DNA from 3 places in the Aquabacterium sp. G14 genome. Region 2 is predicted to be linked to each of the others. Evidence: predicted binding sites of a transcription regulator. Region 2 holds the regulator's gene; each other region holds the start of a gene.
What was found. The regulator HrcA, encoded in region 2, represses chaperone genes, less so after heat shock. The targets are predictions, from matches to a motif close to TTAGCACTCNNNNNNNNNGAGTGCTAA.
Positions count from the first base shown of each region.

Region 1: a site for HrcA is predicted at 8,228-8,254, ahead of WIT60_RS14035 (co-chaperone GroES). Genes of this name have one in related genera too.
Region 3: a site for HrcA is predicted at 8,772-8,798, ahead of rpoH (RNA polymerase sigma factor RpoH). Genes of this name have one in related genera too.

Region 1 is NZ_JBBEYB010000015.1:9,433-19,626, forward strand. Features, by position in the region: gene WIT60_RS14000 (GGDEF domain-containing protein) at 1-441, opposite strand, end outside; gene WIT60_RS14005 (CheR family methyltransferase) at 714-1,541, shown strand; gene cheD (chemoreceptor glutamine deamidase CheD) at 1,568-2,290, shown strand; gene WIT60_RS14015 (protein-glutamate methylesterase/protein-glutamine glutaminase) at 2,306-3,448, shown strand; gene WIT60_RS14020 (patatin-like phospholipase family protein) at 3,461-5,716, opposite strand; gene WIT60_RS14025 (DUF3149 domain-containing protein) at 5,847-6,014, shown strand; gene groL (chaperonin GroEL) at 6,121-7,773, opposite strand; gene WIT60_RS14035 (co-chaperone GroES) at 7,830-8,120, opposite strand; gene bluB (5,6-dimethylbenzimidazole synthase) at 8,306-8,956, opposite strand; gene WIT60_RS14045 (CysB family HTH-type transcriptional regulator) at 9,182-10,120, opposite strand; gene WIT60_RS14050 (sulfate/molybdate ABC transporter ATP-binding protein) at 10,117-10,194, opposite strand, start outside.
Region 2 is NZ_JBBEYB010000005.1:14,111-24,304, forward strand. Features, by position in the region: gene WIT60_RS07210 (MBL fold metallo-hydrolase) at 214-1,224, opposite strand; gene hrcA (heat-inducible transcriptional repressor HrcA) at 1,287-2,306, opposite strand; gene WIT60_RS07220 (NAD kinase) at 2,402-3,304, shown strand; gene recN (DNA repair protein RecN) at 3,309-5,057, shown strand; gene rapZ (RNase adapter RapZ) at 5,054-5,992, shown strand; gene WIT60_RS07235 (SDR family oxidoreductase) at 6,036-6,965, opposite strand; gene WIT60_RS07240 (NADP-dependent oxidoreductase) at 6,991-8,019, opposite strand; gene WIT60_RS07245 (PaaI family thioesterase) at 8,057-8,521, opposite strand; gene WIT60_RS07250 (SDR family oxidoreductase) at 8,540-9,334, opposite strand; gene WIT60_RS07255 (Dabb family protein) at 9,401-9,682, opposite strand; gene WIT60_RS07260 (acyl-CoA dehydrogenase) at 9,737-10,194, opposite strand, start outside.
Region 3 is NZ_JBBEYB010000004.1:132,737-142,930, forward strand. Features, by position in the region: gene WIT60_RS06505 (ABC transporter ATP-binding protein) at 1-288, shown strand, start outside; gene mlaE (lipid asymmetry maintenance ABC transporter permease subunit MlaE) at 288-1,070, shown strand; gene mlaD (outer membrane lipid asymmetry maintenance protein MlaD) at 1,098-1,574, shown strand; gene WIT60_RS06520 (MlaA family lipoprotein) at 1,574-2,383, shown strand; gene WIT60_RS06525 (MlaC/ttg2D family ABC transporter substrate-binding protein) at 2,507-3,160, shown strand; gene WIT60_RS06530 (STAS domain-containing protein) at 3,164-3,451, shown strand; gene zwf (glucose-6-phosphate dehydrogenase) at 3,492-4,964, opposite strand; gene tal (transaldolase) at 5,130-6,077, shown strand; gene pgi (glucose-6-phosphate isomerase) at 6,091-7,743, shown strand; gene rpoH (RNA polymerase sigma factor RpoH) at 7,812-8,738, opposite strand; partial or broken gene WIT60_RS16870 (methyl-accepting chemotaxis protein) at 8,894-10,194, opposite strand, start outside.

The DNA of each region.
Region 1 (10,194 bases), on a different contig from region 2:
GCGCTCGGCCACGGCCTGGCCGAAGGCGGGTGGGCAATTGGGCAGGATCATCGCAAACTCTTCGCCCCCGACTCTGGCCACCAGGTCCATGGGGCGGACGCACTCCTGCAGGCATTCGGCCACCGCACGGATGACGGCATCGCCGGCCACGTGACCGTGGGTGTCATTGATGGCCTTGAAATGGTCGATGTCCGCCACCAACAACAGCGAGGGCTCGCCCACACGCGCCACCCGGTCGATCTCACGCGCCAGAGAGGTTTCAAACTGGCGGCGATTGGCCAGGCCCGTGAGCGGGTCGCGACTGGAGAGGTCGCACAGGCCATCGACAATGGCCTGTGCCCAAGGCCACTCACCGGCCAGGGCATTCGTGGGAGCACGCCAGCCAGCCTGGGTCAGCAAGGCCACCGCGTTGCTCAAATCCAGCACGCCTTCCGGAATCAACCTTGTCTCAGGTACTGCAGGGTGACAGCTGGGGGATGCGATGGCTCACTCCACGACAAATTCGTCAATTGTCCGCAAGTCTAGCAGGCCGGGCGGCACTTAAGCACCCTGTTGTGGCGCCCAATAAGGAGTTGCCCGGAACCGGATTTGTGTGACCAAAGGCAGACTCAAGCCGGCGGGCATGCAGTCCGATATTCCAAACGAAGGATAAGGTGTCATCATGGGCACACCTTCTTGCCTGTCGTCGTTTTTGCCCTCACGCCATCGCCTTCATGGACACCGTTGCCGACCGCGAGTTTCACTTTCACGCCCGTGATTTCGCGCGCGTACGCACGCTCATCTACGATCGAGCGGGCATCAGCCTGCACGAGGGCAAGCAGGCGATGGTGTACAGCCGCCTGTCGAGGCGTCTGCGGGAGACCGGACACCCCTCGTTCGAGAGCTACCTCCAGTGGCTGGAGAGCGCCTCGGGCCCTCAGGCCCATCAGGAGTGGCAGGAGTTCGTCAACTGCCTGACCACCAACCTGACCTCCTTCTTCCGCGAAGAGCACCACTTTCACACCCTGGCCGATTGGCTCAAGGCGCGAGGCCCGCAACCGACCCGCATCTGGTGTTGCGCCGCCTCCACAGGGGAAGAACCGTACTCGCTGGCCATCACGGTGGCCGAAACGCTGGGGCTGAACGCCCCCGTCAAGATCCTGGCCAGCGACATCGACACCAATGTGCTGCAAACGGCCTCCCGCGCGGTGTACGACGCGGGTGCGCGCGGCCTGAGCCCGCAACGGCTCAAGCAGTTCTTTCTGCGCGGCAAAGGCAACAACACCGGCTACATCCGGGTCAAGCCGGAATTGACGCGCATGGTGGAATTCCGCCCGTTCAACCTCATGCAGCCCCAATGGCAGTTGGGCGACCCGTTCGATGTGGTGTTCTGCCGCAATGTGATGATTTATTTCGACGGCCCGACGCAGCGCAAGGTGCTCGAGCGCATTCACGGCGTCATGAAGCCCAAGGGCATGCTCTTCGTCGGTCACTCTGAAAACTTCACCGAATCGCGTGACATCTTCGTCCTCAAGGGCAAGACCGTCTACGATCGGGTTTGAGCCGCCGCGCCACAAGGATTCACCTCATGTCCAGCATCCCCCCCTTCGGTCACGCGCGCGGTGCCTCCCCGGGCGCCAGCAAAGCGCCGGGACCTCTGGCCTCGGCGGCCCTGGCACCCGGACCACGCACGGAGCGTCTGGCGCGGCTCAAGGCCCGCACGCCCAAACCGGGCGAAGCCTCCTTTTACTTTTTCGACGCGCACTTCAAATCTGAAGCCGTCAAGATCCTGCCGGGCGAGTACTTCGTCTACAACGAAGACCTGCTGATCATGACGACGCTGGGCTCGTGCATTGCCGTGTGCCTGTGGGACCGCCAAGCCAAGGTCGGCGGCATGAACCACTTCATGCTGCCCGACAGTGGCGGCAATGGTCAGGACTCCGGCCGGTATGGCTCGTACGCCATGGAATTGCTGATCAACGAGTTGCTGAAACTGGGGGCCTCGCGGATGACGATGGAGGCCAAGGTCTTTGGCGGTGGCGCGGTGATCAGCGGCATGAACACCATCAACGTGGGTGAGCGCAACACCGCCTTCGTGATGGAATACCTCAAGACCGAACGCATTCCGGTGGTCTCCAAGGACGTCCTCGACATCTATCCGCGCAAGGTCTGCTTCCTGCCACACAGCGGCAAGGCCATGGTCAAGCGCCTGGCGCCCAGCAATCCGGAAGCCATCCTGCAACAAGAGCGCCTGGCGGCGCAAAAAGTGGCCCCCGTCTCCAGTGGCGGCGGCTCGATCGACCTGTTCTGACAGGCGGAGAACGACATGCCCAAGATTCGTGTGGTGGTGGTCGACGACTCGGCGCTGGTTCGCAGCATGCTGACCGAGATCATCAACCGACAGCCTGACATGGAATGCATCGGCGCGGCGGCCGACCCCTTCGTGGCCCGCGAGATGATCCGTAACCTCAACCCGGACGTGATCACGCTGGATGTGGAGATGCCGCGCATGGACGGCCTGGACTTCCTGTCCAAGCTGATGCGCCTGCGGCCGATGCCGGTGGTGATGGTGTCCACGCTGACGGAGCGCGGCGCCGAGGTGACCCTCAAGGCGCTGGAGTTGGGCGCGGTGGACTTCGTGTCCAAGCCCAAGATCGGTGTGGTGGACGGCCTGCGTCAGTTGTCCGACGACATCACGGACAAGATCCGGGTGGCCTCGAAAGCACGCATTCATCGGCTGGCCACCAGCGCTGCACCGGCGACCTCGTCCACCGGTGGTGTGCCGACATCCGCTGCACGCGCAACGCCAGGTGCCTCGCCAGCGGCCCCCAAGCCCCTGAACACCGGCTCTTACAGCCTGGGGCGTCTGTCCACCGAGAAGCTGATTTTCATTGGCGCCTCGACGGGCGGCACCGAGGCCACCAAGGAGGTGCTGTTGTCGCTGCCCGCAGACGCCCCCGGCGTGGTCATCACCCAGCACATGCCGCCTGGCTTCACGCGCAATTACGCGGCCCGTCTGGACGGGCTGTGCAAGATCCGCGTCAAGGAAGCCAGCGATGGCGAGCGCATCCTGCCCGGCCATGCCTACATTGCCCCCGGTGGCCTGCACCTGAGCGTGGAGCGCTCGGGCGCCAACTACATTGCCCGTGTTCAAGACGGTGATCCGGTCAACCGCCACAAGCCCAGCGTGGAAGTGCTGTTCAAGTCGGCGGCGCGTGTGGCCGGGCCCAATGCCATCGGCATCATGCTGACCGGCATGGGCGCCGACGGCGCCAAGGCCATGCGTGAGATGCGCGATGCCGGCGCCTATTGCGTGGCCCAGGATGAGGCCAGCTGCGTGGTGTTCGGCATGCCTCGGGAGGCCATCGCCGCAGGCGCGGTGCAGGAGGTGTTGCCGCTCAACAAGATTGCGCAGCATGTGCTGGACCACCTGCGCGCCACCGTGGGTCAGGCGCTCAGCCGCGTCTGACCCCGATTCGAATCACGGCCGACCGACAAACAGCATCAGGGTCGGCCCCACGCCTGGGCTGTGCAAGATGGCGGTGTACACCGGCCCGATGGCCGTGTCGGCACCCAGGTAGAGGCTGAAGCCGGTCTTCTTGGGTCCCGTCCACACATCTCGCGGCAGCTGCCAGGCGTTGCCCACCTCCAGGCTGGCGCCCGCAAACAGGCCTCGGGTCAGGATCATGTCGCTCAGGCGCACGTGGTAGCCCCACCGCAGCAGGGCCACTTGAGGCCCGGCCACCTGAAAGGGCGCGTAGCCCGACAGTTGCTGGAAGCCACCCAGACCGAAGCGCCCGATCGCCGGCTGCGCCCCCTCGGAGAGGGCCAGGCGGCCCATCAGGCTGACCGTGTGGGGCCCCCAGGAATTCACCCACTGACCCTGCACGTCGAGGTAGCGCAGGTAGCCCTCGGCGTAGCTGCTGTCACGGCGCGCACGACCTTGCCCCTGGAACCATTGCCCATCCAGCCGCCACCCCTTGGACGGAAAGTAGGCGTGGTCCAACTGATCGAACACAGCCTTGAGGCGCCAGCCACTCTCCCGCCACCGCTCCACCAGAGACACGCCAGGGCGTGACATCAGGTAGTCGTCCGAGGCCAACGACAGGCGATCGCGCCCGATCTGCTCGACCCAGCCCAAGCGCCACTCCCCCAACTCACGCCAGTTCAGGCCCACATCCAGGGCGAACTGGGTCTGTCCGCGCTCGTTGCGTGCCTCCTCCTCGCCATCGGGGTCGCGGTAGACGTCAAAGGTGCGTCGCTGTGCGTTGGCCGCCACGGCCACAAAGCCGCTCAACCCATCGGGCAGTTGCCACGCCATGGGGCGATACCACTCGGTGCCGAGCAAAGGGCTGGTGCCCAGACGCAGGATGTTGCGCCACTCGCTGCCCGCGTTGTCAAGCCAATGGCGGTTGTGCACCAGCTTGAGGTTGAAGGCACTGCGCCCACGGTTGTCCGCGCTGAAATCCAGGCCCATCTGGAGATAGTTGGGGCCCCAGGGCTTGTCCTCCAGTTCGTACACCAGCCCTGCCTCGCCCTGCGGTGTGCGCACCAGTCGGTAGTCGGTGCGCAGGTAGTCGCCCGAAGCGGCCAGCAAATTGATGTCACGCTCAGCCTTGGCCACGTCGAACACCTGGCCCGGCTGACTGGCGAACATGTCGGCGCGCCGATCCGGTCGGGTCAACTCGGATCCTTCGGTGCGCACGAACTGCAAGGTAGGTGGCGGCGGCTGGCGGCGCTGCCGAGCAGCCTGCCAGGCCGCGTAATCGGCCGCGGACATCTGCAGGTCCTGCATGCGCAGCACCATGGCCTCCGCCTGCACCTCGCCCTGGTCCATGAATTCACGTGCCCGGTTGAAGTCGGCCGAGGTCAGCCCTTCCAGTCGAGGCGCAATCAAGACATCCTGTGGCGTGAGCGAGCGCAGGCTTTGCTGCACATTTTGCTCGGTCAGGATGTTGATCATCTGCGCCGTCACCCCGGTCAGGGTCGACAGGGTTTCACGCGGCGCCAGCGACGTGCCAATGTTGACCACGATGAGTCGCTGCGCCCCCATGGCGCGGGCCACATCGACCGGCGTGTTGTTGACCAGGCCACCATCACCCAGGATGCGCCCACTGACCTCCAGCGGCGCAAAAATGCCGGGCACCGACATGCTGCTGCGCAAGGCGGTGGCCAGGTCTCCCTCGGACAGGATCACGGCCTGCCCGGTTTCCATGTCGGTCGCCACCGCACGGAAGGGGGTGGGCAGCTGATCGAAGTGGCGGACCTGGCTGGCCGACAGGGTCAGGCGACGCAGATGGGCCTCCAGCACACGGCTGGAGAGCGAGCCCAACGGCGCTTTGAATCCATCGGCACCAATGCCGATTTCCAGCAAGGGGGAGACTTCGAAGTCGTGCTCCTTGCGACGCTGGGACAGCTCTCGCCGCTCCACGCGGCTGGCAAACACATTGTCCCAGTCCAGTCGCTCGACTTCCCGCTCCACTTCCTGTGCCGAGAGGCCGCTGGCGTACAGGCCACCGACGATGGCCCCCATGGAGGTGCCTGCGATCACATCGACCGGAATACGCTCTCGCTCCAGCACCTTGAGCACCCCGACGTGAGCCAGGCCACGCGCCCCGCCACCGGACAGCACGAGGCCGACCTTGGGCCGCTCTGCCAGCGCCGAGGCCGAGAGCAAGCCGAGCAAGGCCCAGCCACAGACAGCACGCCAGCACGTGCGAAGAAAAGGGGAAAGCATGTGGCAGATTGTGCCGCGTCAAAGCCGCTTGCCAAAGCCGCGCAAGGCGCATACAAACTTGATCCAAGTCAGAACGCCCTGGCTCAATCCGCGGTTTGATAGATCCAAGAAAGCACAACGGAGAACCATCATGCAAGCATTGACCGACTTCCTGACCACCGACTATGGCCTGATGAGCTTGGCCGTGATTGCCTTCATGTTCGTCATGCTGGGCTACATCGCTTGGTACGTTGCTCAACACGTCAAGCAAGACACCGAGCGACATGACAAGGATGTGCGCGAGGGCCGCGCTCACTGAGCCAGTTCCTGCAGACATGAAAAAAGGCCGCTGAACCCAGCGGCCTTTTTCTTTGGTCTGGCTGAAGTTGCCAGGCGACAGGTGCGGCGAACCGCACCTCAGGGCATTACATGCCCATGCCGCCCATGCCACCCATACCGCCCATGCCACCCATGTCGGGCATGCCACCGGCGGCTTCGTCCTTCGGAGCCTCGGAGATCATGCACTCGGTGGTCAGCATCAGCGAAGCCACGGAAGCGGCGTTCTGCAGAGCCGTGCGGGTGACCTTCGTGGGATCCAGGATGCCCATTTCGATCATGTCGCCGTAGGTGTCGTTGGCAGCGTTGAAGCCGTAGTTGCCCGAACCGCCCAGGACAGCGTTGACGACCACAGAGGGTTCGCCACCGGCGTTGGCCACGATTTCGCGCAGAGGCGCTTCGATGGCCTTCAGGACCAGCTTGATGCCAGCGTCTTGGTCGTGGTTGTCACCCTTGAGGTCACCCACGGACTGCTTGGCGCGCAGCAGGGCCACGCCACCACCGGCAACCACGCCTTCTTCGACGGCGGCACGGGTCGCGTGCAGGGCGTCTTCAACGCGGGCCTTCTTTTCCTTCATTTCGACTTCGGTGGCAGCACCCACCTTGATCACGGCAACGCCACCGGCCAGTTTGGCCACGCGCTCTTGCATCTTTTCACGATCGTAGTCGCTGGTGGCTTCTTCGATCTGGATGCGGATTTGCTTGACGCGGGCTTCGATGTCAGCCGCTTCACCAGCACCGTCGATGATGGTGGTGTTTTCCTTGCCCACTTCGATGCGCTTGGCTTGGCCCAGGTCAGCCAGGGTGACCTTGTCGAGTGCCATGCCGACTTCTTCGGCGATGACCTTGCCGCCGGTCAGGATGGCGATGTCTTCCAGCATGGCCTTGCGACGGTCGCCGAAGCCAGGCGCCTTGACGGCCACAACCTTCAGGATGCCGCGGATGGTGTTGACCACCAGGGTCGCCAGAGCTTCACCGTCGACGTCTTCGGCGATGATCAGCAGCGGACGGCTGGCCTTGGCCACTTGCTCCAGGGTGGGCAGCAGGTCACGGATGTTCGAGATCTTCTTGTCGTACAGCAGGACGAAGGGGTTGTCCAGCAGCGCGGCTTGCTTCTCGGGGTTGTTGATGAAGTAGGGCGACAGGTAGCCGCGGTCGAACTGCATGCCTTCGACGACTTCCAGCTCGTTGTTCAGGCTCTTGCCGTCTTCAACGGTGATGACGCCTTCCTTGCCGACCTTGTCCATGGCGTTGGCGATGATCTCGCCGACGTCAGCGTCCGAGTTGGCGGAGATGGTGCCAACCTGAGCGATTTCCTTGGTGGTGGTGGTGGCCTTGGATTGCTTCTTCAGCTCGGCGATCAGGGCGGCAACCGCCTTGTCGATGCCGCGCTTCAGGTCCATCGGGTTCATGCCGGCGGCCACGTACTTCATGCCTTCGCGCACGATGGCTTGAGCCAGCACGGTGGCGGTGGTGGTGCCGTCGCCAGCGTTGTCAGAAGTCTTGGAAGCGACTTCCTTGACCATCTGGGCGCCCATGTTCTGGAGCTTGTCCTTCAGTTCGACTTCCTTGGCCACGGACACACCGTCCTTGGTCACGGTGGGGGCGCCGAAGGAGCGCTCGAGCACCACGTTGCGACCCTTAGGACCCAGGGTGACCTTCACGGCGTTGGCCAGAATGTTCACGCCTTCAACCATGCGTGCGCGGGCTTCGCCGCCGAAAACGACGTCTTTTGCTGCCATGTGTATTTCTCCGAATTCAGTGAATCAATGGATGGGGATTTGCGCAGGGCGTCGGATTACTTCTCGACGACGGCAAACAGGTCTTCTTCGCGCATGACCAGCAGCTCTTCGCCATCGACCTTGACGGTCTGGCCGGAGTACTTGCCGAACAGGACGCGATCGCCCACCTTGACGTTCAAGGCCACAAACTCACCCTTGTCATTGCGCTTGCCAGGGCCAACGGCCAGCACTTCGCCTTGGTCAGGCTTCTCGGCAGCGTTGTCGGGGATGATGATGCCCAGGGCGGTCTTGGTTTCTTGTTCCAGGCGCTTGACGATCACGCGATCGTGCAGGGGACGCAGTTTCATGACTTCTCCAGTCTCTTGAGACATCGGTTTGACAATGGATTCGACGTGAGTGAATGCTCACATCGACGGTACGAATGTGGGGCTCAGCCGCCGCAGCGACCTCACCATTAGCACTCACATTCAGCGAGTGCTAACAGATTATAGGGACGCTCCGAGACATTTCAAGGGGCATTTCGACAGACACTTCACCCGCGCAGCGCAGATGGCGGCCAGCAATTGGTCAACAGCATCTCGTCCAGCGACCGACCGTGGCGCCAGTCTTCCAGCTCCAGCATCGGAGCGTCATAAAACTGAGGCACAGGCCCCAGACACAGGATCGCAATGGGCTGAGCGGTGTCAGGCAGTTGCAGCTCATGCGCCAATGCAACGGGATCGAACATGGAGACCCATCCCATGCCCAGATTCTCGACACGCGCAGCCAACCACAGGTTCTGGATCGCACATGCCACCGAGCACAGGGCCATTTCCTTGGGCATGGTGCGGCGGCCAAACACGGTGCCATCGTCAGGCGCCAGGACCACCACGAGCAGCTCGGCACACTCCCGAATGCCCTCAACCTTGAGCTGCATGAAGGCGTCGCCGCGCTCGCCCAGGGCCTCGCAGGTCTTCAGCCGCTCGGCCTCGACCAACTCGGCGATGCGCCGACGCAAGCTGGTATCGGTGATGCGCACGAAGCGCCAAGGCTGCATGAGCCCGACCGATGGAGCGTGGTGAGCCGCTTGCAGCAAGCGCCGCAACACCTCGGGCGCGACGGAAGCACCTGGCGTGAAGTGGCGCATGTCGCGCCGCGCCTGAACCAGTTGATGGAACGCCGCGCGGTCTTGCGCAGAAAACACATGCCCGCCTGGTGCCTCGACGGCAGCGTGGTCGCGGCACCCCGTCGATTCAGCGGGATCACTGACGTGGGCTTGACCTGACATGAGGGGCGGGTAACCGTTGGCATGGCAGGACGCCACCGCTCCAATTGTATCGATGCGTGCCGTCCACCCCGCTACTTCAGCGTGCCTGGGGCCAGCTGTCACGCAGGCTCAAGCCCGGCCACTCACCCGAGCACACAGGACTCATGCTGCGTGGTCGTTGGCCTGCCTCACCGCCTGCTCCACCACCTCACGGGTCAACGGAGGTGCAAAGGTCTCGATGAAGCCATAGACATACCCGCGCAAAAAAGCGCCGCGGCGGAAGGCCAGCCGGGTCATGTTGATGGCGAACACGTGGCCGGCGTCGATGGCACGCAGGTTGCGGTCGCGATCCGGATCGAAGGCGATCGACGCCACCACTCCCACGCCCATGCCCAGCTCTACATAGGTCTTGATCACGTCCGCATCCATGGCCGACAGCACGATGCTGGGCTTGAGCCCTTCTTTGGCAAAGGCCTCGTCGATGTGCGAGCGACCAGTGAAGCCCTCGTCGTAGGTGATCATCGGGAAACGGGCGAGGCGTGCGAGGGTCAAGGGCTCGCCATCGAGCAAGGGGTGATCGGGCGGCACCACCACGCTGTGGGTCCAGCTGTAGCAAGGCAAGGTCACCAGCTGGTCATATTGGTCCAGGGCTTCGGTGGCGATGCCGATGTCGGCTTCACCATTGATGAGCATCTGGGCCACCTGACGTGGCGACCCCTGGTGCAGGCTGAGCGTGACCTGCGGGTACAGCTGCCGAAAGTCCTTCACAGCGCCTGGCAGTGCATAACGCGCCTGCGAGTGGGTGGCCGCCAGTGACAGTGGCCCGACATCGTGCGAGGCGCAATCGCGCGCGGCCTGGCGCAGGTTCTCTGCCTCGCGCAACAGACGCTCCACCACCGGTAGCAGCTGCTGACCAGGTGGGGTCATGCCCGTGAGGCGCTTGCCCACGCGCTGGAACAACTCCACGCCCAACTCGTCTTCGAGCTCGCGGATCTGACGGCTCACGCCAGGTTGCGAGGTGTGCAGTGCGTTGGCCACCTCGGTCAGGTTGAACCCCCGCCGAACGGCCTCCCTGACCGAACGCAATTGCTGAAAGTTCATGCTGCCCCCGCCTGTGCCGGCGCTTCAAAGTGGCGCACGCGACGTGCCTTGAGGTGGGCGATCTGGCCCACGAC
Region 2 (10,194 bases):
GCACTGTACCGAATTTGTACCTTTGGGTACTTTTCGGAGGCTGATGGTGACACACCAATCGCTCGCCAACCTCGATGAATAAAGGGGTCCTGGGATTTAGCCCCTGGCAGACTCCACAGGATTATGAGTCCTCTGCTCTGACCAACTGAGCTAACGGCCCCCTGCCTTGCACAACAAGGAAGCGGCGATTGTAGAGCGAAGTCTGCTCACGCCTTACCCTTCAAACGCCGGGAACTGCGGCAGGGTCTTCATGACGTTCTCATCATGGGCTGGCACCAGCTTCAAGCCCGGAAAGTGCCGCTGAATGCCATGCAAACGCACGATCGCAGCCTGGTTCATGGCCTCGTCATGGTCCAGATGCACCATGCGGCGCAGCACCTTGGAGCGGTCTGCAGGCCAGTCGATGCCCTCCTTCGTCCAGGTCACATCCCCGGTGAAGAAATAGCGCTTGCCCGAGGGCAGGTTCAGGAACATACCAGTGTGGCCGGCCGTGTGCCCGGTCAAAGGCACCAACACCACCGAACCATCCTTGAACATGTCCAAGCTGCGCTCGAACCCGACATAGGGCCCATCGGTGAATTGCAGCGAACGCCAGCGTTTGACCGTCTCGAATTGCGAGCGCAAGAACGCCGGCGGCCCACCATGCTCAGCCTGAGTCTGCTCTTGTGGGGTCACCCACACCTCGGCATCGGGGAAGTCCACCAGACCACTGACGTGGTCCCAGTGCATGTGCGAAGGCACGATCATGCGGATGCGTGACACCGGCCATCCAGCCGCCGCCAGCTGATCCGCCGCCGGCCTCACCTCCCCGTAGCCCAGAAGCAGTTGGTGCGCCACCCCGTTGACCGCAAACTGGGCCGCATGTTCACGCCCCAAACCGGTGTCAAACAGGAACGCCGCCTGCGGATGGTTCACCAGCACGGCCACCTGCACTGGGCGGCGATAGGTCAGCCAAGAGCCCCCGCCCACCACCAGCGCCTCTGACCCGCCATTCGAGGCGGCCGTGGGCAAAACGGAGAACGCAAGACCCTTGGGCGGTTGCGCCGCGGGCAAGGTGGCGCCCATGTCGGGCCAGTTTGCCGGCACAGGCAAGCGATCATCTTGTGCGCTGATGAGCGCGGCGCCCCCCACCAGCAAAGCAGAGACCCCAGCCAAGGTCCACAGGACCCGGCGCCAGGCCCCACCGCGCTGAACAGGGCGAGAAAGAACAGTTTGAGCAGTCATGTCCCGCAGCTTAGGGCGCGCGGCCACCTCACACCCCCCTCAGCCGAGGGTGGGACTGACACTCACTTCTGGCTCAGCGCGTTGCTGACCAGGCGCGAGGTGATGTCCACGATCTCGATCATGCGGTCGTAGGCCATGCGGGTGGGACCGATCACGCCCAGCGTGCCGACCACCTGGCCGTTGATCTCGTACGGCGCCGACACCACCGACAACTCCTCGAACGGTACCACCTGGCTTTCGCCGCCAATGTAGATGCGCACGCCATCGGCACGGCTGGAGCCGTCGAGCAGGCGCATCAGCTGCGTCTTCTGCTCGAACAGGTCGAACATGCGGCGCAGCGAGCCCAGGTCGTGCGAGAAGTCTTCCACCGTCAGCAGGTTGCGCTCGCCGGACAGCACCAGTTGGTCGCTGCTTTCGGCCAGGGCCTCGCCGCCAGCCTGCACCGCCGCCTGCATCAGCGTGGCAATGTCACCGCGCAACTGATCGACCTCTGAACGCAGGCGCTCGCGCATTTCGTCGATCGTCAGACCCGAGTAATGGCTGGTGAGGATGTTGCTGGCCTCGACCAGTTGCGACTGGCTGAAATCTTCGGCGGTGAAGATGACGCGGTTTTGCACGTCACCATCGGGCGAGACCAGGATGACCAGCACGCGCTTATCACCCAGGCGCAAAAACTCGATGTGGCGGAAGACCGAAGCCTTGCGCGGCGCCGTGACCACGCCCACGAACTGCGACAGGCTGGACAGGATGTTCGCGGCGTTGGCGATCACGCGCTGTGGTTGATCTGGCTGCAGTTGCCCGCGGGCCTCGCTGGCCAGTTCGGCCAAGCCTTGCGGACGGGCGGTCAGCATGGTGTCCACGAACAGGCGATAGCCCTTGGGCGTGGGCACGCGACCGGCCGAGGTGTGGGGGCTGACGATCAGGCCCAGGTCCTCCAGGTCGGCCATCACGTTGCGGATGGTCGCGGCCGACAAGTCCAGACCCGACGCGCGCGACAGCGTGCGAGAGCCAACAGGTTGGCCATCGGCAATGTAGCGCTCTACAAGCGCTTTCAACAGGATCTTCGCACGGTCATCCAGCATGGGTTCTTCATTCTAGTTTCTGGCCCGGGTTTTTGCCGCCCACCCGCCGGGGGAATGACCTAATTTGACACATTCGCTGTGGTGTAATTCCTCGCATGTCGAGTCCGTCTTCCTGCCGTTTCCGTCACGCTGCCCTGGTAGGCAAATACCAGGCCCGCGGCATCCGCCCGATCCTGGAGGATGTCGCGCATTTGTTGGCCCGCGCGGGGGTGGATGTGTCTCTGGAAAGCGAAACCGCTTTCAACACCGGGATGACGGAATACCCAGCGCTGACGATCAAGGAGATCGGCCAGCAGTGCGACGTGGCCGTGGTGCTCGGCGGCGACGGCACGATGCTGGCCATCGCCCGTGAACTGGCGCCCTTCAACATCCCGCTGATCGGCATCAACCACGGCCGCCTGGGCTTCATCACCGACCTGCCGCTCAAAGACGTGGGCACCACGCTGCCGCTGATGCTGCGCGGTGAGTACGAAGAAGAAAGCCGCGCCATGCTCGCAGGCGCCGTGCTGCGCCCCATCCGCGGCGACGGTTTTGAGACCATCTACGAAGGCTTTGCCATCAACGAGGTGCTGGTGAGCCGTGGCGCCACCGCCAGCATGGTCGAGCTGCGCGCCGAGATCGATGGCCAGTTCGTCGCCAACTACCGCGCCGACGGTCTGCTGGTGTCCTCGCCCACCGGCTCGACCGCGTATGCGATGTCGGCGGGCGGCCCCATCATGCACCCCGGTGTGGGTGGCTGGGTGATTGTGCCCATTGCCTCGCACACGCTGTCCAACCGCCCGCTGGTAGTGTCGGACGACGTGACCATCACCATCGAGATCGTGGCCGGCAAGGATGCAGGCATGAACTTCGACATGCAAAGCCTCGCCAGCCTGCTGCACGGCGACCGCGTGATCGTGCGACGCTCGGACCACCACGTGCGCTTCCTGCACCCCAAGGGCTGGAGCTACTACGCGACCCTGCGCCGCAAACTGCGCTGGAATGAAGGAGTGAGTTGACACCATGCTGCGTCGCCTGACCCTGCGTGATTTCGTCATCGTGACCAGTCTGGAAGTGGACCTGAGCGGCGGCTTCACCGCGCTGACAGGCGAGACCGGTGCGGGCAAGTCCATCCTGATCGACGCCTTGCAACTCGCCTTGGGCAGCCGGGGTGACGCCGGCGTGGTGCGCGAAGGCGCGGCACGTGCCGACATCACCGCCGAATTCGAGCCCTCGGCCCAACTCACCGCCCTGCTGACGCCCTGGCTGGAAGAAGCCGGCTTCGACAACCTGGAGCTTGGCGCACCGCTGTTGCTGCGCCGTGTGGTGGACGCTCAGGGCAAGAGCCGTGCGTGGATCAATGGCTCCCCCGCCACGGCCACGCAGTTGCGCGAGTTGGGCGAGTACCTGGTCGACATCCACGGCCAGCACGCCTGGCAAAGCCTGACCCGCGCCGACGCCGTGCGTGCACTGGTCGATGCGCAAGCGGGTGTGGACAGCGAGGCGCTGCAAGCTGCCTGGGTGGCACGCCGCGAGGCCGCCCGCCGCCTGGACGAAGCGCGCAGCCAACAGGCCGATCTGGAGCGTGAACGCGAGCGCCTGCAATGGCAGATCGGTGAGCTGGACAAGCTCAACCCGCTGGCCGACGAGTGGGACACGCTGAACGCCGAACACAGCCGTCTGAGCCACGGCCAGGCCATTCTGGACGCGGCCCGTCTGGCTCTGGATGCCATCTCGGAAGCCGACGAGAGTGCCGACAGCCTGACCACCCGCGCCATTGACGCGCTGGAAGACGTGGCCTCGGTGGAGCCGAACCTGGGTAACGCGCTGGAAGTGCTGCGCGAGGCCCAGGCCCAGTTGCAGGATGCGGCACGCAGCCTCAACAGCGCTTTGCACCACACGGAGCTGGACCCCGATCGCCTGGCTGAGCTCGACAACCGCATGTCGATGTGGATGAGCCTGGCCCGCCGCTACCGTCGCCCCGCACCCGAGCTGCCCGAGTTGCTGCAAAGCTGGCGCGAGGAGCTGGCCCAGCTGGACGCTGCCACCGACCTGGACAAGCTGGAGCGCGAAGCCCAGGCCGCTCATCAGGCCTGGCAGAAGGTGGCCCACACCGTGAGCCGCCAGCGTAGCGCCGCCGCCCCCGCTTTGTCGCAGGCCGTGACGGAGGCCATGCAGGAGCTGGGCATGAAGGGTGGCCGCTTCGAGGTGGCTCTGAGCGCACAAACCGAGCCCCAGGCCTATGGTCTGGAGAACATCGAGTTCCTGGTGGCTGGGCATGCCGGCAGCACGCCGCGCCCACTGGGCAAGGTGGCTTCGGGCGGCGAACTGTCGCGTCTGGCGCTGGCCATTGCCGTCACCACCTCGCAGCGCAGCGACGAGCGCAGCCAGGTCGGCACCCTCATCTTCGACGAGATCGACTCGGGTGTGGGCGGCGCCGTGGCCGACACCGTGGGCCGCCTGATGCAGCGCCTGGGTCGTGACCGTCAGGTGCTGGCCGTGACCCACCTGGCCCAGGTCGCCGCCTGTGCGCACCAGCATCTGGTCGTGGCCAAAGCGGTGCACGACGGGCAGACCACCAGCGACATCCGTGAAGTGCGCGACGAGGTGCGCGCCACCGAGATCGCGCGCATGCTGGGGGGGCAGATCACCGACACCAGCCGGGCACATGCGCAGGCCATGCTCGCCACCGCATACGCGCACGACACCCAGGATGCCGAGACCGCGCCTGCCACCGGCAAAGCCCCCCGCAAACGCAAGGAAGCCGCATGAGCCAGCTCGACATCGTGTTGCTGACCGGCATTTCCGGCTCGGGCAAATCCGTGGCGCTCAACGCGCTGGAGGACGCAGGCTACTTCTGCGTGGACAACCTGCCGCCGGAATTGCTGCGCGGTCTGGTCGATCTGGAAGTGCAGCGCCCGCCTGAGCTGAAACGCCGCATTGCGGTGGCCATGGACGCGCGCAGTGTGGACTCGCTGCCTCACCTCAAGCCCGTGCTTGACACCCTGCGGCAAGAGGGTCTGAAGGTGCGCTCGGTGTTTCTGGATGCCAGCACCGACACGCTGGTGCGCCGCTTCTCGGAAACACGCCGCCCTCACCCCTTGTTGAAGCTGCGGCCCCAGCCTGCCACAGACACCCCGCGCCGACGCGCCAGTGACCATGAGACCGCCGGCGCCGAAGCCGCCACGCATGCCCTGATCGACACGATCACCATGGAGCGCGAACTGCTGGGTCCTTTGCGCGAAGTGTCCACCGTGATCGACACCAGTCTGCTGCGACCAGCGCAGCTGCGCACCTGGGTGCGTCACATCGTCGGTGCGGAGCCCGCCGGCCTGACCCTGGTGTTCGAATCGTTTGCGTACAAGCACGGCGTGCCGATGGACGCCGACTTCGTCTTTGACGTGCGCATGCTGCCCAACCCCTTCTACCTGAAGGAGCTCAAGCCGCTGACCGGGCGCGATCAACCGGTAATCGACTATCTGGACGCGCAACCGGAGTCCGCAGAGCTGTTGGCACAGATCGAGGCGTTCTTGTTGCGCTGGCTGCCCACGTTGGAGAGCGATCAGCGCAGCTATGTGACCGTGGCCATGGGCTGCACCGGCGGTCAACACCGCTCGGTGTACTGCGTGGAGCAGTTGGTCAAGCGCTTTGCGGGCCGAGGGGCCGTGCTGTCACGTCACCGTGAACAGGATGCCCGCAGCGTCTGAGTGACCTGATCGACCACATCGGCCGACCAGGTCGTCACGCGCCTCAGTCCTCTTTGGCGAGGGCTTCGCGCAAGGCGGTCTTGAGCTGATCGCCAATCTCAGGCTTGCCCGCAAAGGGGTCGGTCGGGTTGCGGGCCTGCATGACGTCTTCCAGGCGCACTTGCACCATGCCAATCGATTTGGGGTGGGTGTAGATGTAGAACTTGCCCGCTTCAATGGCGTCGTACACCAGTGCAGCGGTGTCGGCGGCGGTCACCTTGCCCGACGTCACGGCCTTGGCGCTCATGGCCTGGCCGATCAGCTGGCTGGCGGTCGGCTTGGCGTCGGTGCGCAGCTCGGCGGGGCGATTGCGGTGCGACTGGTGGATGCCGGTGGGCACGAAGTACGGGCACAGCACCGAAGCGTGCACCTGCTCGGTCACCAGAGCCAGGTCCTGATACAGGGTCTCGGACAAGCTCACCACCGCGTGCTTGCTGACGTTGTACACGCCCAGGTTGGGCGAGTTCAGCATGCCGGCCATCGACGCGACGTTGACGATGTGGCCCTGGTAGGCGGGGTTCTTGCGGGCTTCGGCCAACATCAGCGGCGTGAAGATGCGCACACCGTGGATGACGCCCCAGAGGTTCACACCCAGCACCCATTCCCAGTCACGCGGACCGGCTTCCCAGATCAGGCCACCGTAGGCCACACCGGCGTTGTTGATGACGATGTGGGGGACGCCAAAACGCTCCAGGCACAAGTCGGCCAAAGCCTGGATGTCTTCACCGCGAGAGACGTCACCGCGCAGAGCGGCCACCTTGGCACCAGCCTCCGTCAGCTCGGCCACCACCTTGTCCAGGGCTTCTTGCTGCACGTCAGTGAGCACGAGGTTGAGGCCCTTCTGGGCGCCCAGGCGAGCCAGTTCCAGGCCAAAGCCGCTGGCGGCGCCGGTGATGACGGCCGTCTGGCCTGCTTGCAGTTTCAGTTGCGACATGTTGTGTTGTTTCCTGTTTTAGGTGTCAGATCAGTTTGACCAGTTGCTTGCCGAAATTCTTGCCCTTGAGCAGGCCCAGGAAGGCGTCGGGCGCGCTGGCAATGCCTTGCGCAACGGACTCGCGGAACTTCATCTGGCCGGTGGCGACCATGGTGCCCAATTCCTTGACGGCATCGGGCCACACTTCGGGGTGTTCGCTCACAATAAAGCCCTCGACTTTGAGCCGGTTGACGAGGATCAGCGCCGGGTTCTGCATCGGGGTGGGCTCGCCGTTGTAGCCAGCGATCATCCCGCACATGGCGATGCGACCGAAGGCGTTCATGCGCAGTAGCACGGCGTCCAAAATCATGCCGCCCACGTTTTCGAAGTAGCCGTCGATGCCGTTGGGCGTCGCGTCTTTCAAGGCCTTGTAGAAACTCTTGGGATCGGGGTTGGCCTTGTAGTCGACGCAGGCGTCAAAGCCCAGTTCCTTGACCACGTAATCGCACTTGTCGGCGCCACCGGCCACGCCCACCACGCGGCAACCACGGGCCTTGGCCAGCTGACCGACGACGCTGCCCACCGCACCACTGGCGGCGCTGACCACCACGGTTTCACCGGCCTTGGGCGCGATGATCTTGACCAGACCGTACCAGGCGGTCACGCCCGGCATGCCCACCGAGCCCAGGTAGGCCGACAAGGGGATGTGGGTGGTGTCCACCTTGGTGAGCGCGCCACGCTGGTTGGCGTCGATCACGCTGTGGGTTTGCCAGCCGCCCATGCCCAGCACTTTGTCGCCCACGGCAAACTTGGGGTGCTTGCTGAGCAGGACCTCGCCCACGGTGCCGCCCAACATCACGGTGTTCAGGGGCTGCGGCTCAGCGTAGCTCTTGCTGTCGTTCATGCGGCCGCGCATGTAGGGGTCAAGCGAGAGGTAGTGGTGGCGCACCAGCACCTGGCCATCCGCCAGTTGCTCGGCGGTGGGCAGCGGTGTGTTCACCAGCTTGAAGTTGTCGACCGTGGCTTCTCCCTGCGGGCGCGACACCAGCAGGATCTGTTCGTTGACGAGGCTCATGACATGGACCTTTCAGGTGTGAAAACGGGAGAACGGATCAATCGGAGCCGGGGCCGGCCAGATGGGGCTCAGCGGCTGAGCCCGATGTGGGACGCCCCTTGGGGATGTCTCTCAGGTACTTGAAGGTGCCGGTGGCGTGGGCGCACAGGCGGTCTTGTTCATCAAAGATCTTGCCTTCGCAGAACACCAGGGTGGCGGTGCTGTGCAGCACGCTGCCCACGGCCCGGATGCGACCGACGCCGGGGCGGGTGAAGCTGGTCTTCATCTCGATGGTGACCGCACCAGGGCTCTGCCCTTGGGCGTCGAGGCGCAGGCTGCGGGCGGCGTGCGCCATGGCCACATCCAGCAGGGTCATCATCACCCCACCGTGAGCCACCCCAAACGAATTGGTGTGGTTCTCAGTGAGCGCCAAGGTGATCTCGGCCTGGCCGCCTTCGAAGCGTTGCAGCTCGCAGCCGATGCCCTCGACGAAGGGGATGCGGAAAGCAAAAGGAATGGCCATGCTCTTGCGACGCTCGACTCAGCCCACGAGGGCGCTGACGCCCCCGTCCACCGCCAGGATCTGGCCGGTGATGTGTTTGCCGGCTTCGGATGCAAACAGCAGCACGGCGCCCTTGAGGTCTTCATCGTCACCCAAGCGACCCAGGGGCGCATGGCTGGCCATGTTCTCCTCGCCGACCGCACCGATGAGACCGGCGGTCATCTTGCTGGGGAAGAAGCCAGGGGCCACGGCATTGACGCGGATGCCCAGATGACCCCATTCACAGGCCAGCGCGCGGGTGAAGTTCACCACCGCACCCTTGCTGGTGTTGTAGGCGATGGTCTGCATGAAAGCGGGGTTACCGCCCAGGCCGGCGATGGAGGCCACGTTGATGATGCGGCCCTGCTTGCGCGGGATCATGCTGGCTTTGGCAATGGCCTGCGACAGCAGGAAGTAGCCGCGCACATTGAGGTTCATCACCTTGTCCCAGGCGTCCAGCGGATGGTCCTGCGCGGGGGCACCCCAGCTGGCACCGGCGTTGTTGACGAGGATGTCGACGTCACCCACACGCTCCAGGGTCTCGTCGGCGAGGCGCTGGATGTCTTCGGGCTTGCCAGCGTCGGCGGCGATCCAGCGAGCGTCGATGCCGCGGTCTTGCAGGGCCATGACGGCCTGCTCCAGGTCAGCCGCCTTGCGCGAGCTGATGACGACCTTGGCACCGGCTTCGCCGAGGGCCTGCGCCATCTGCAGGCCCAGGCCACGGGAGCCGCCAGTGATGAGGGCCTTCTTGCCCGTGAGGTCGAACAGGTTCTGGATGGTGCGGGCTTCGCTCATGCGGTGTCTTTCAGTGAAGAAGGAGGCGGTCGTCAGGGCCGGCTGAAACCAATCAGCACGGGCTGATCAGCAGATGTAATCGAGCACTTGGCGGCCCGATGCCATCTCGCGGATCTGGGCGACGACGCCCTGGTGGTGGGGGTGCGGCTGGTAGGCCGCGAGGGCCGCCGCATCGTCAAAGGTGGAGACCAGCACCACGTCAGCCGTGGCCTCCAGGCCCTCGGTCTTGATGCCCACCTCGAACTCGCGGATGCCGGGAACGATGTCCTTGCAACTGTCGAGCAAAGCCTTGACCTTGGGCGCGTTGGCCGGGTCTTTGAGGGTGAACAGGACGATGTGCTTGATCATGGTGAGGTGCTTTCGGTGGTGAGGAACGCCCCGAGTGGATGCTCAGCCGTGCGCTCAGAACCAGTCGGCCTGGGCTTGCGCGCAGGTCAGGTCACGGCGCGAGACCACGCCCAGCCAGGCATCGATCTTGGGCAACTCGTAGGCAAAGAAGTAGTCTGCCGCAGCACGCTTGCCTTGCAGGAAACCGGCGCCCAGAGGCCCTTGGTCCCATGTGCCCTTGGCCTGCGCAGCCTGCGCCGCAATGGCCAGCTCCAGCCAGATCCAGGCCAGCACGGTGTGGCCGAAGGCCTGCAGGTACAGCGTGGCGTTGGCCAGAGCCTCTTCAGGCTGCCCCGTGCTCCATGCCGCCTTGGTGGCAGCGCCCACCTTTTGCAGTGCACCGGCCAGGGCATTGGCGTGCAGCGCCAGGCCTTCGATGTGACCAGCCTTCTGGATGGTTTCGCTGATGCGCTCGGCCAGCACGGCCAGGGCCTTGCCACCGTTCATCACCACCTTGCGGCCCAGCAGGTCCA
Region 3 (10,194 bases), on a different contig from region 2:
CTGGACCCGATCTCGATGGGGGTGTCGGCGCGCTTGATCCGCGAGCTCAATGACACCATGGGGCTCACCAGCGTGCTGGTGTCGCACGATGTGGAAGAGACCTTCCTGATCGCCGACCATGTGGTCTTGCTGGCCAATGGGCGCATTGTGGCGCAGGGCACACCGGCTGAGATGCGCGCGAGCAGTGATCCGCTGGTGCGTCAGTTCGTGGATGCGGCGCCGGACGGTCCCGTTCGCTTTCATCACCCTGCCATCGATGCAGGTCATGACTTTGGGGTGCGCGGATGATGTCCTGGCTCAATCCGTCCCGGGTCGGGCGTGCGGTTCGACTCAAGCTCGCCGATCTGGGCTATGGCGCGCGCCTGTTCCTGCGCCTGCTGCTGTCGCTGGGGGCCACGTTGAAGCGGCCTCGCTTGCTCACCGAGCAGATTTTCTTTCTGGGCAATTATTCGCTGGCCATCATCACGGTGTCCGGGGCTTTTGTGGGCTTCGTGCTGGGCTTGCAGGGTTACTACATTCTGCAAAGCTACGGCTCCAGCGAGGCGCTGGGCCTGATGGTGGCCCTGTCCCTGGTGCGCGAACTGGGGCCGGTGGTGGCGGCCCTGCTGTTCGCCGGTCGTGCGGGCACGGCGCTGACGGCGGGCATCGGTCTCATGAAGGCCGGTGAGCAGCTGTCTGCCATGGAGATGATGGGGGTGGATCCGATCCAGCGTGTGCTCGCGCCGCGCTTCTGGGGCGGTGTCATTGCCATGCCGCTGCTGGCGGCGGTCTTCTCGGCCGTGGGTGTGCTCGGCGGCTGGGTGGTGGGCGTTGCCATGATCGGCGTCGATGACGGTGCCTTCTGGTCGCAGATGCAGAACGGTGTCGAGGTGTGGGCCGATGTGGGCAACGGCATGATCAAGAGCTTCGTGTTCGGCTTGACCGTGACCTTCGTGGCCTTGTTGCAAGGCCATGAGTGTGACCCGACGCCCGAGGGCGTGTCGCTGGCCACCACCCGAACGGTGGTCATGGCATCCCTGGCTGTGCTGGGGCTGGATTTTGTGTTGACGGCCATGATGTTCTCGATCTGATCGAGGCAGGTCGCAAGGACGGACAATATGCAGAAATCAAAACATGATGTGTGGGTGGGCCTCTTCGTGATGCTGGGGGCGGCCGCGATCGTTTTTCTGGCGCTGAAGGCCGGTAACCTCCTGACCCTGTCGTTCGAGCAGGGCTACAAGGTGGTGGCCCTGTTCGACAACATCGGCGGACTCAAGCCCAAGGCCGCGGTCAAGAGTGCCGGCGTGGTGGTGGGGCGTGTCAAGGCCATCACGTTTGACAATGAAACGTTTCAGGCCAAGGTCGAGATCGAGATGAACAAGGGTGTGGCCTTTCCCAAGGACACCTCGGCCAAGATCCTCACCGCAGGTTTGCTAGGCGAGCAGTACATCGGTCTGGAGCCCGGTTACGGTGAGACCAATCTCGCGGCGGGCGACGCTATCAAGTCCACCCAGTCGGCCATCGTGCTGGAAAACCTGATCAGTCAGTTCCTCTACAGCAAGGCTGCCGAAGGCGGCAAGGAAGGTGACAAATGATGCCTCTCCGATCTTTCGCTGTCCGTCGCGTCCGCACCTGGGGCGCAGCCTTGAGCCTGCCTCTGGTGTTCAGCTTGTCGGGTTGCGCCACGTCGCAATCGCCCGATCCGCTGGAGTCCTGGAACCGTGGGGTGTTTTCCTTCAACGAGGGGGTGGATGCGCATGTGCTCAAGCCCTTGGCTGAAGGCTATGTGAAGGTCACGCCCTCACTCGTGCAGACGGGCGTGCGCAACTTTTTCGGCAACATCGACGACGTGTGGTCGTCGGTGAACCTGTTCCTGCAGGGGCGTTTCAAAGAGGGGGCGGCCAGCACCATGCGTGTGGCCGTGAACTCGACCCTGGGCCTCGGCGGTTTGATCGATCTGGCAACGCCGATGCGCTTGGACCGTTACCGAGAGGACCTCGGGCAGACCTTGGGTGTGTGGGGTGCCCCTTCGGGCGCATACATCGTCTGGCCCATCTTGGGGCCTTCGAGTGTGCGGGACTCGGCCAATCTGGCGAGCAGCATGACGTTCTCCGCCACGACGCTGGTGGATGGCGCGCGAGAGGACAACCTGGTGCGCTTGCTCAACGGGGTCAGTACCCGTGCTGCTTTCCTGCAGGCAACCGACCTGCTCGATGGCGTGGCGCTGGACAAGTACACCTTCACCCGCGACGCCTACCTGCAGCGTCGCCAGAGCCTGATTGAAGAGGGGCGACCTCAGCCTGAGGAAGAAGATGAGGCCCCCCAGCCTCGCTATGACCTGCCCGAATCCGAAGATGAGGCCACCCCTGTGGTCCCGGCCGCCTCGGCAGCCAGCGCCCCCTGATGTGGTGGATGGTGGGCCACGTTTCTCCGCTCAAAATCAGATGATCCCGTCATCCTGTGCGCCCGCTGAGGCGTTCAGGAGAGTATGAGGATTGCAGAAAGGACCCTTGTGTTGCACTCTCGTATGTTCGCTGTCCGTGTGGTGAGTTCGGCCGTGTTGGCCGCGTCGGCGCTGGTCGCTGCCCCTGTGTGGGCGCAGGCCGCACCCGCGCAGGCCGCTGTGCCCGCCCAGACGCCCGAAGCCTTCATCCAGGCCATCACCAATGACGTGATGGCCACGGTCAAGGCTGACAAGGCCATCCAGTCGGGTGACCTGCGCAAGATCACCGCCGTGGTCGACGCCAAGATCATGCCGAACGTGAACTTCGTGCGCATGACCGCTGCCGCCGTCGGCCCCGCCTGGCGTCGCGCCACGCCGGATCAGCGTCAGCGCCTGCAAAACGAGTTCAAGACCTTGCTGGTGCACACCTACGCGGGCGCGGCCTCCCAGGTCAAGGACCAGGTCATCGAGTACCTGCCGTCACGCGCGCGTCCCACCGACACGGATGTGGTGGTGCGCACCGTGGTCAAGGGCAAGGGGGATCCCATCCAGCTGAACTACCGCCTGGAAAAGTCGGGCAGCAGCTGGAAGGTGTACGACGTGAACGTGCTGGGTGCCTGGCTGGTGCAAACCCACCAGAGCAGCTTTGCTCAGGAGATCAATGCCTCGGGCATCGACGGTCTGATCTCCAAGCTGGCCGAACGCAACCGCCAGTTGGTGGCCAAGAACGCAGGCTGAGTCATGTTGCTGCTGCCTGCCGTCATCACGCATGCTGAGGTGCCGCATGTGTTGCGCCTGTTCCGTCAGACGCTGGACCAGGCTGCGGCCCAAGGGGGCACGGAAGCCGCCATGCTGACCGTGGACGGTGCGGCCTTGCAGCAGTTCGATTCCAGCGCGCTGGCCGTTCTGCTCGAGTGTCAGCGCATGGCGCGGGCCAATGGCCGCGCCTTTGCGGTGCAGCACCTGCCCGCCAAGCTGACCGAGCTGGCCAGGCTGTACGGCGTGGACGGGCTCCTGCAGTCGGCTTGAACGCCGCAGCCGGCTCCGGCGTGTGCGCAGTCGCGCAGCGTCAGCTTTCTTCGGCCCAGGCGAAGCCGTCACGTGCGACCAGCGCACTTGCAGCGGCCGGTCCCCAGGTGCCTGCGCTGTAGGTCTTCAGGCCGCTGCCATCGTGTCGCCAGGCCTCCAGAATGGGCTCGACCCAGCGCCAGGCTTGTTCTTGCTCGTCCGAGCGCACGAAGAGGTTCAAGCGGCCCGCCAGGGCGTCAAGCAGCATGCGCTCATAGGCGCCTACCCGGTCGGTGGGAAAGGCCTTGTCGAAGTCCAGATCGAGGGACACGGGTGAGAGGTGTTCCGCCTGATGGTCTCCCGCCAGGTCCGGGCCCAAGGCGCCCTTGGCCGCCAGCAGGTGCAACTGCAGGCCGTCATCGGGCTGCAGCTTGATCACCAACTGGTTAGGGGGCTGCGTGCCGGGGAAGATTGAGTGCGGGGTGGGGCGGAAGTTCACCACGATCTCGGCGTGGCGGTGCGCCAGGCGTTTGCCGGTGCGCAGGTAGAAGGGCACGCCGGCCCAGCGCCAGTTCTGAACCTCGCAGCGCAGCGCCACGAAAGTTTCGGTGTGGCTGCCGGCGGGCACCTTGGCCTCGTCCAGATAGCCTGGCACGCTCATGCCGCCCACGGTGCCGGCACGGTACTGACCGCGCACCACGTCGCGCGCCACCGAGGCCGCGTCGAAGGGCTTGAGTGAGCGCAGCACCTTGAGCTTTTCGTCGCGGATGGCGTCGGCGTCGGCGCTCGATGGCGGCTCCATCGCGACCATGGTCAGCAACTGCAGCGCGTGGTTCTGCACCATGTCGCGCAGGGCGCCAGTGCGGTCGTAAAAGTCGCCCCGGGTGCCCACGCCCAGGCTTTCCGCCAGCGTGATCTGGATGTTGGCGATGCTCTCGCGGCGCCACAGGGGCTCGAACAGCACGTTGCCGAAGCGCAGGGCCATCAGGTTCTGCACCGAGGGTTTGCCGAGGTAGTGGTCGATGCGCAGGGCCTGGCGTTCGCTGAACACCGCACCCACGGCCCGGTTGATGGCCTGGGCCGAGGCCAGGTCGTGCCCCAGGGGCTTTTCGAGCACCACGCGCACCGCCGGGTGGTTGAGCCCGGCGGCACCCAGCTGCTCACAGATGACGGGGAAGAGATGGGGGCTGGTGGCCAGGTACATCACCACGGTGTCGGCCTGGCGCGTCTGCAGCCACTGGCGCAGCACGGCATAGTCCCCGGGCTGGGACAGGTCCATGCGCAGGTAGTGCACCAGGGCGGCAAAGCGCTCGAACTCGTCCTCTGTGGGGCGCTTGGCGAGGTCATCGCCCGAGGTCAGCTTGTCCTTGAGCCACTGTCGGTAGCTGGCGTCGGAGCGCTCGTCGCGGGCCACTGCAAGGATGCGACCCTGCGCGGGCAGCTTGCCGTGGCGCCAGGCCTGGAACAGTGCCGGCATGAGCTTGCGCCAGGTGAGATCACCGGTGCCGCCAAAAAAAACCAGATCAAAGGACATGGAGGGGACCCCATAAGGGTGGAATACGGGCCACAGAGGGGCCGGAGAGGGCGCCTGTCATGATTTTGGGGACAGAATGTGGTCTCACGATAAGCCAAATTCAGGATGCTGGTCGATCTCGTTGCATGACGGGGTCTGCGCCAGCCCGTTTCACGTTGTTTGCCCATGACCTCGCAACTCGATCAGCTCAAGGCCTGCACCACGGTCGTCGCCGACACCGGTGACTTCAAGCAACTGGCCCAGTTCACCCCGCAAGACGCTACGACCAACCCGTCCCTGATCCTCAAGGCGGTGCAAAAGCCCGAGTACGCGCCCTTGCTGGCCGAGGTGGTGGCCGCCCACCGGGTTGCGCCGCTGGACGCGATCGTCGACCAGGTGCTGGTGCGCTTTGGTCTGGAAATCCTCAAGGTGGTGCCGGGCCGAGTGTCGACCGAGGTGGACGCCCGGCTGAGCTTCGACACCGAAGCCACCCTGGCGCGCGCCCGTCGCCTGATCGCGCTGTACGAGGCGGCCGGTGTGGCGCGGTCTCGCGTGCTCATCAAGATCGCCGCCACCTGGGAAGGCATCCAGGCGGCACGCGTGCTGGAGCAAGAAGGCATCCATTGCAATCTGACGCTGCTGTTCGCCTTTGCACAGGCGCGTGCCTGTGGCGACGCCGGCGTGCAGCTGATCTCGCCTTTTGTGGGCCGCATCTACGACTGGTACAAGAAGTCGGCCGGGGCTGCCTGGGACGAGGCCGCACAGGCGGGCGTGAACGATCCAGGCGTGCAGTCCGTCACCCGCATCTATCAGTATTACAAGGCCCACGGCGTGCGCACCGAGGTGATGGGCGCCAGCTTCCGCAATGTGGGGCAGATCCTGGCCCTGGCCGGCTGTGACCTGCTGACCATCAGTCCCGAGTTGCTGGCGCAATTGCAGGCCAGTGAGGCGCCGGTGGTGCGCCATTTGACGCCGCCCTCTGGCACGCAGGCGCCCGAGGCGCCCTTGAGCGAGGCCGCCTTCCGCTACGCCCTCAATGAAGATGCCATGGCCACCGAGAAGCTGGCCGAGGGCATTCGCGCGTTCGCGGTGGATGCCGGCAAGCTGGATGCCCTGATCGAAGCCCAGCTTTGAGTAGGGAGTGGGCATGATCTCGTCTTCTCCACGCTGTGATCAGACGGTGGCCTGGGCGGCCCTGAGTGGGCATTACCAGGCCCATGGCGCCGACCTGGACCTGCGCACTCTGTTTGCCGAAGATCCTCGCCGCGTCGAGTCTCTGACCTTCGAGGCGCCCGAGGTGGTGGTGGACATGTCGCGGGTGCACTGGGATGTCGCCACGCGGCGCCACCTGTTGGACTTGGCTCACGAGTGTCGACTGGCCGAGCGGCGCGATGCCCTGCTGCGCGGTGAACTGGTCAATGGCTCGGAAGGGCGTGCGGTGCTGCACACCGCACTGCGTGCGCCACGCGGCCAAGCGCCTTTCAGCGACGAAGTTCACGCGGTGCTCGATCAGATGCTGGCCTTTGCCGATGAGGTAAAGGCCAGCGCGGGTGGGCCGAACCCCGGTGACATCCACGATGTGGTGAACATCGGCATTGGCGGCTCCGATCTGGGGCCGCAGATGGTGGTGATGGCGCTGGAGGCCTTTGCGAACCCGCGCCTGCGCTGTCACTTTGTCTCGAACATCGACGGTCAGGATCTGGCCGGTGTGTTGCGCCAGGTGGACCCGAAGCACACTTTGTTCGTCGTGGCGTCGAAGACGTTCACGACCCAGGAAACCATGGTGAACGCGCGCACCGCGCGCCAGTGGTTCCTGGATCAGGGCGGCACGGACATTGCCCGTCACTTTGTGGCCACGACCTCGAATGTGGAGGGGGCTGCGGCGTTTGGCATCACCCGCACCTTCGGTTTCTGGGACTGGGTGGGCGGCCGGTTTTCGCTGTGGTCGGCCATTGGTTTGCCGATTGCACTGGCCCTGGGCAGCCAGCATTTTCGCGCCTTGCTCGACGGTGCCCATGCGATGGACCAGCATTTCGCTTCGGCCCCCTCGGAGGCGAACCTGCCGCTGTGGCTGGGCCTGATGGACGTCTGGTACCGCAACTTCAAGGGCTACACCAGCCGTTGTGTCGCGCCTTATCACCATGGCTTGCGCCGGTTGCCGGCTTATTTGCAGCAGTTGGTGATGGAGAGCAACGGCAAAGGCGTCGACCGCCACGGGCAGCCGCTCACCTATGCGACCAGTGAGGTGGTGTGGGGCGAGCCTGGGGTCAACGGACAGCACGCGTTTTTCCAGATGCTGCATCAGGGCACCGACGTGATCCCGGTGGAGTTCATCTTGTTCAAGGGCCTGCCGCTGCGCGATGCCGGGCAGTTGTCGCCGGCCGTGCAGGCGATGCTGCACCGTCAGCATCAGATGTTACTGGCCAATGGCTTGGCGCAGGCACAGGCGCTGATGTGGGGCAAGACCACCGAGCAGGCTGCGCACGAGGTGGCCCCCACGGCCTCGAAAGAGGTGCCTCCGGAGATCATTGCCCGCCACCGCACCTTCCCTGGCAATCGCCCCAGCCTGACGATGGTGATCGATGCCTTGACCCCGCGCTCTCTGGGCGCCCTGATCGCCTTGCACGAACACCGCGTGCTGGTGAGCGGAGCCTTGTGGGGCATCAACTCCTTTGACCAGTGGGGCGTGGAGCTGGGCAAGGCGATGAGCAACGACCTGTTGCCGCGCCTGGACAGCGGGGATGTCAGCGGACTGGACCCCGCCACGGCGGCGATGATCGCGCGACTGCGCGGTGCCTGACCCGGGCTTGATTGGCCGCCTGTGCGACCGCGCAGCCCCAGCCAGCTGGCTGGGGACGTCGCGAGGGATCAGGCGTCGACGACCTCGGTGAGGGCCTTGCGCATTTTCTTCATGGCGGCCACTTCGATCTGACGGATGCGTTCGGCGCTGACGCCATATTCGGCGGCCAATTCGTGCAAGGTCATGCCGCCCGAGCCGTCGTCGTTGACCTGCAGCCAGCGCTCTTCCACGATGCGGCGGCTGCGGGCATCCAGCTGGTCGAGCGCCAGGGCGATGCCATCGCTGGCCAGCCAGTCGCGGCGGTGCGCCTCGATCACGCGGGTCGGCTCGTGCGCTTCGTCGGCCAGATAGGCCAGCGGGGCGACGGGCGCATCCCCGTCGTCGTCGGTAGGAGCCTCCAGGGCCACGTCACCGCCGGCCATGCGGGTCTCCATCTCGATGACGTCTTCCGGACGCACATTGAGTTCATTGGCCACGCGGTGGATGTCGTGGTCGGACAGGGTGGCACGGCCCAGGTGTTCTGCGCCTTCTTCGCCCTTGAACTGGTGTTTGAGTGAGCGCAGGTTGAAGAACAGCTTGCGCTGGGCTTTGGTGGTGGCCACCTTGACCATGCGCCAGTTCTTCAGGATGTATTCATGGATCTCGGCCTTGATCCAGTGCATGGCGTAGCTCACCAGGCGCACGCCCTGATCAGGGTCGAAGCGCTTGACGGCCTTCATCAGACCGACGTTGCCTTCCTGAATCAGGTCACCTTGCGGCAGGCCGTAACCCATGTATTGGCGGGAGATGGACACGACCAGACGCAGGTGCGAGAGCACCAGCTTGGAGGCGGCCTGCAAGTCTTGCTGGTCACGCAGACGACGCGCCAGGGTTTGCTCCTCGTCGGCATCCAGCATGGGGATGGCCTGGACCGAGCGGATGTACGCGTCCAGATTGCCCAGTGAGGGCACCACACTCCAGGGGTCACGGGGGGCAAGGGCGGTCGTCAGGGTCATGGATGGTCCTTTCGTGGTCCTTCTCAGCTAATGTTAGCACTCGCGGTGTCAGAGTGCTAAATCGGACGAAAGTTCCATGCCGGGCCTGGGGCCATGAAGACGGGAGGTGGTGCCCCGGTTCAGGGGCGGGGGCGCAGTCCATCGCGCCCGTGGGATCACCGAGCGGTCTCTGTCGCGTTCAACTGGAAGAGGCGTACCAGTTCAGCCAGACGGCGGGCCTGATGCTGCAGGCTTTCCGCGGCGGCAGCGCTTTCCTCGACCAGTGCAGCGTTCTGCTGCGTGCTGCGGTCGAGTTCGGTGACGGCGTGGCTGACCCGGTCGATGCCGTCGGTCTGCTCTTGCGTGGACGCTCCGATCTCGTGAATCAGGTCCGATACGTTCTTGACCTGGGTGACGATGTCGTCCATGGTGGCGCCAGCGTCGTTGACCAGTTGGGTGCCTTGCTCGACCTTGGTGACGCTGTCGCCGATGAGGGACTTGATCTCACGGGCTGCTTCCGCACTGCGTTGGGCCAGGCTGCGCACCTCGGAGGCGACCACAGCGAACCCGCGGCCCTGCTCACCCGCCCGAGCGGCTTCGACTGCGGCGTTGAGCGCCAGGATGTTGGTCTGGAAGGCAATGCCGTCGATCACGCCGATGATGTCGGCAATCTTGCGCGAACTGGCGCTGATGTCCTCCATGGTCGCGACCACCTGACCCACCACCTCACCACCCTTGGTGGCGGCGGCGGTGGCCGATGAGGCCAGTTGGGTGGCGTGGCGGGCGGTCTCGGCGTTGGCCTTGACGGCGGTGTTCATCTGCAACATCGACGAGGCGGTCTGCTGCAGGTTGGAGGCTTGCTGCTCGGTGCGCACCGACAGGTCCGCGTTGCCGGTGGCGATCTCTGCCGAACCCGTATCAATCGAGTCAGACGCCTGACGTACCTGGGCCACGATGCCAGCCAGGCTGGTGCGCATGGCCCCCAGCGAGGCAAGCACGCTGTCAGCCGGGGCCAGGTCGGCGCCGGGAATCGGTTTGAGATCGCCCGCGGCGACGCGTCGGGCGGCCTCTCCCAGCGCCTGAGGCTCGGCGCCCAGTTGCCGCACGATGCTGCGCGACAGTGTCCACGCGAGCGCGGCGCCGCACAGCAGCGCCAGGGTCAGCGCGGTGAGCATCGCCATGAGGAACCCTTCTGCTTCTTCCAGCGCGATCTTGTTCTGGATCTGGACGCGCTGCTATTCGTAGTCGATCAGCTGGTTGATGGCCGCCAGCCACTGGACGTACTGGGGCTTGGCCTGCGTCCACAACAGGGCTTGAGCGCCGGCCGTGTCACCCGCGTTCACCATGTTCACGATGGCCTGGGTGGTGGCGACAGCCTGTGCCTCGATGGCCTGGATGGCACCGTACAGGCGCTTGAGCTCCGCCTGATCGGCGGACTTGCCGAGCAGGCTCTCCAGCGGGGTGGCGGACTCGGCGT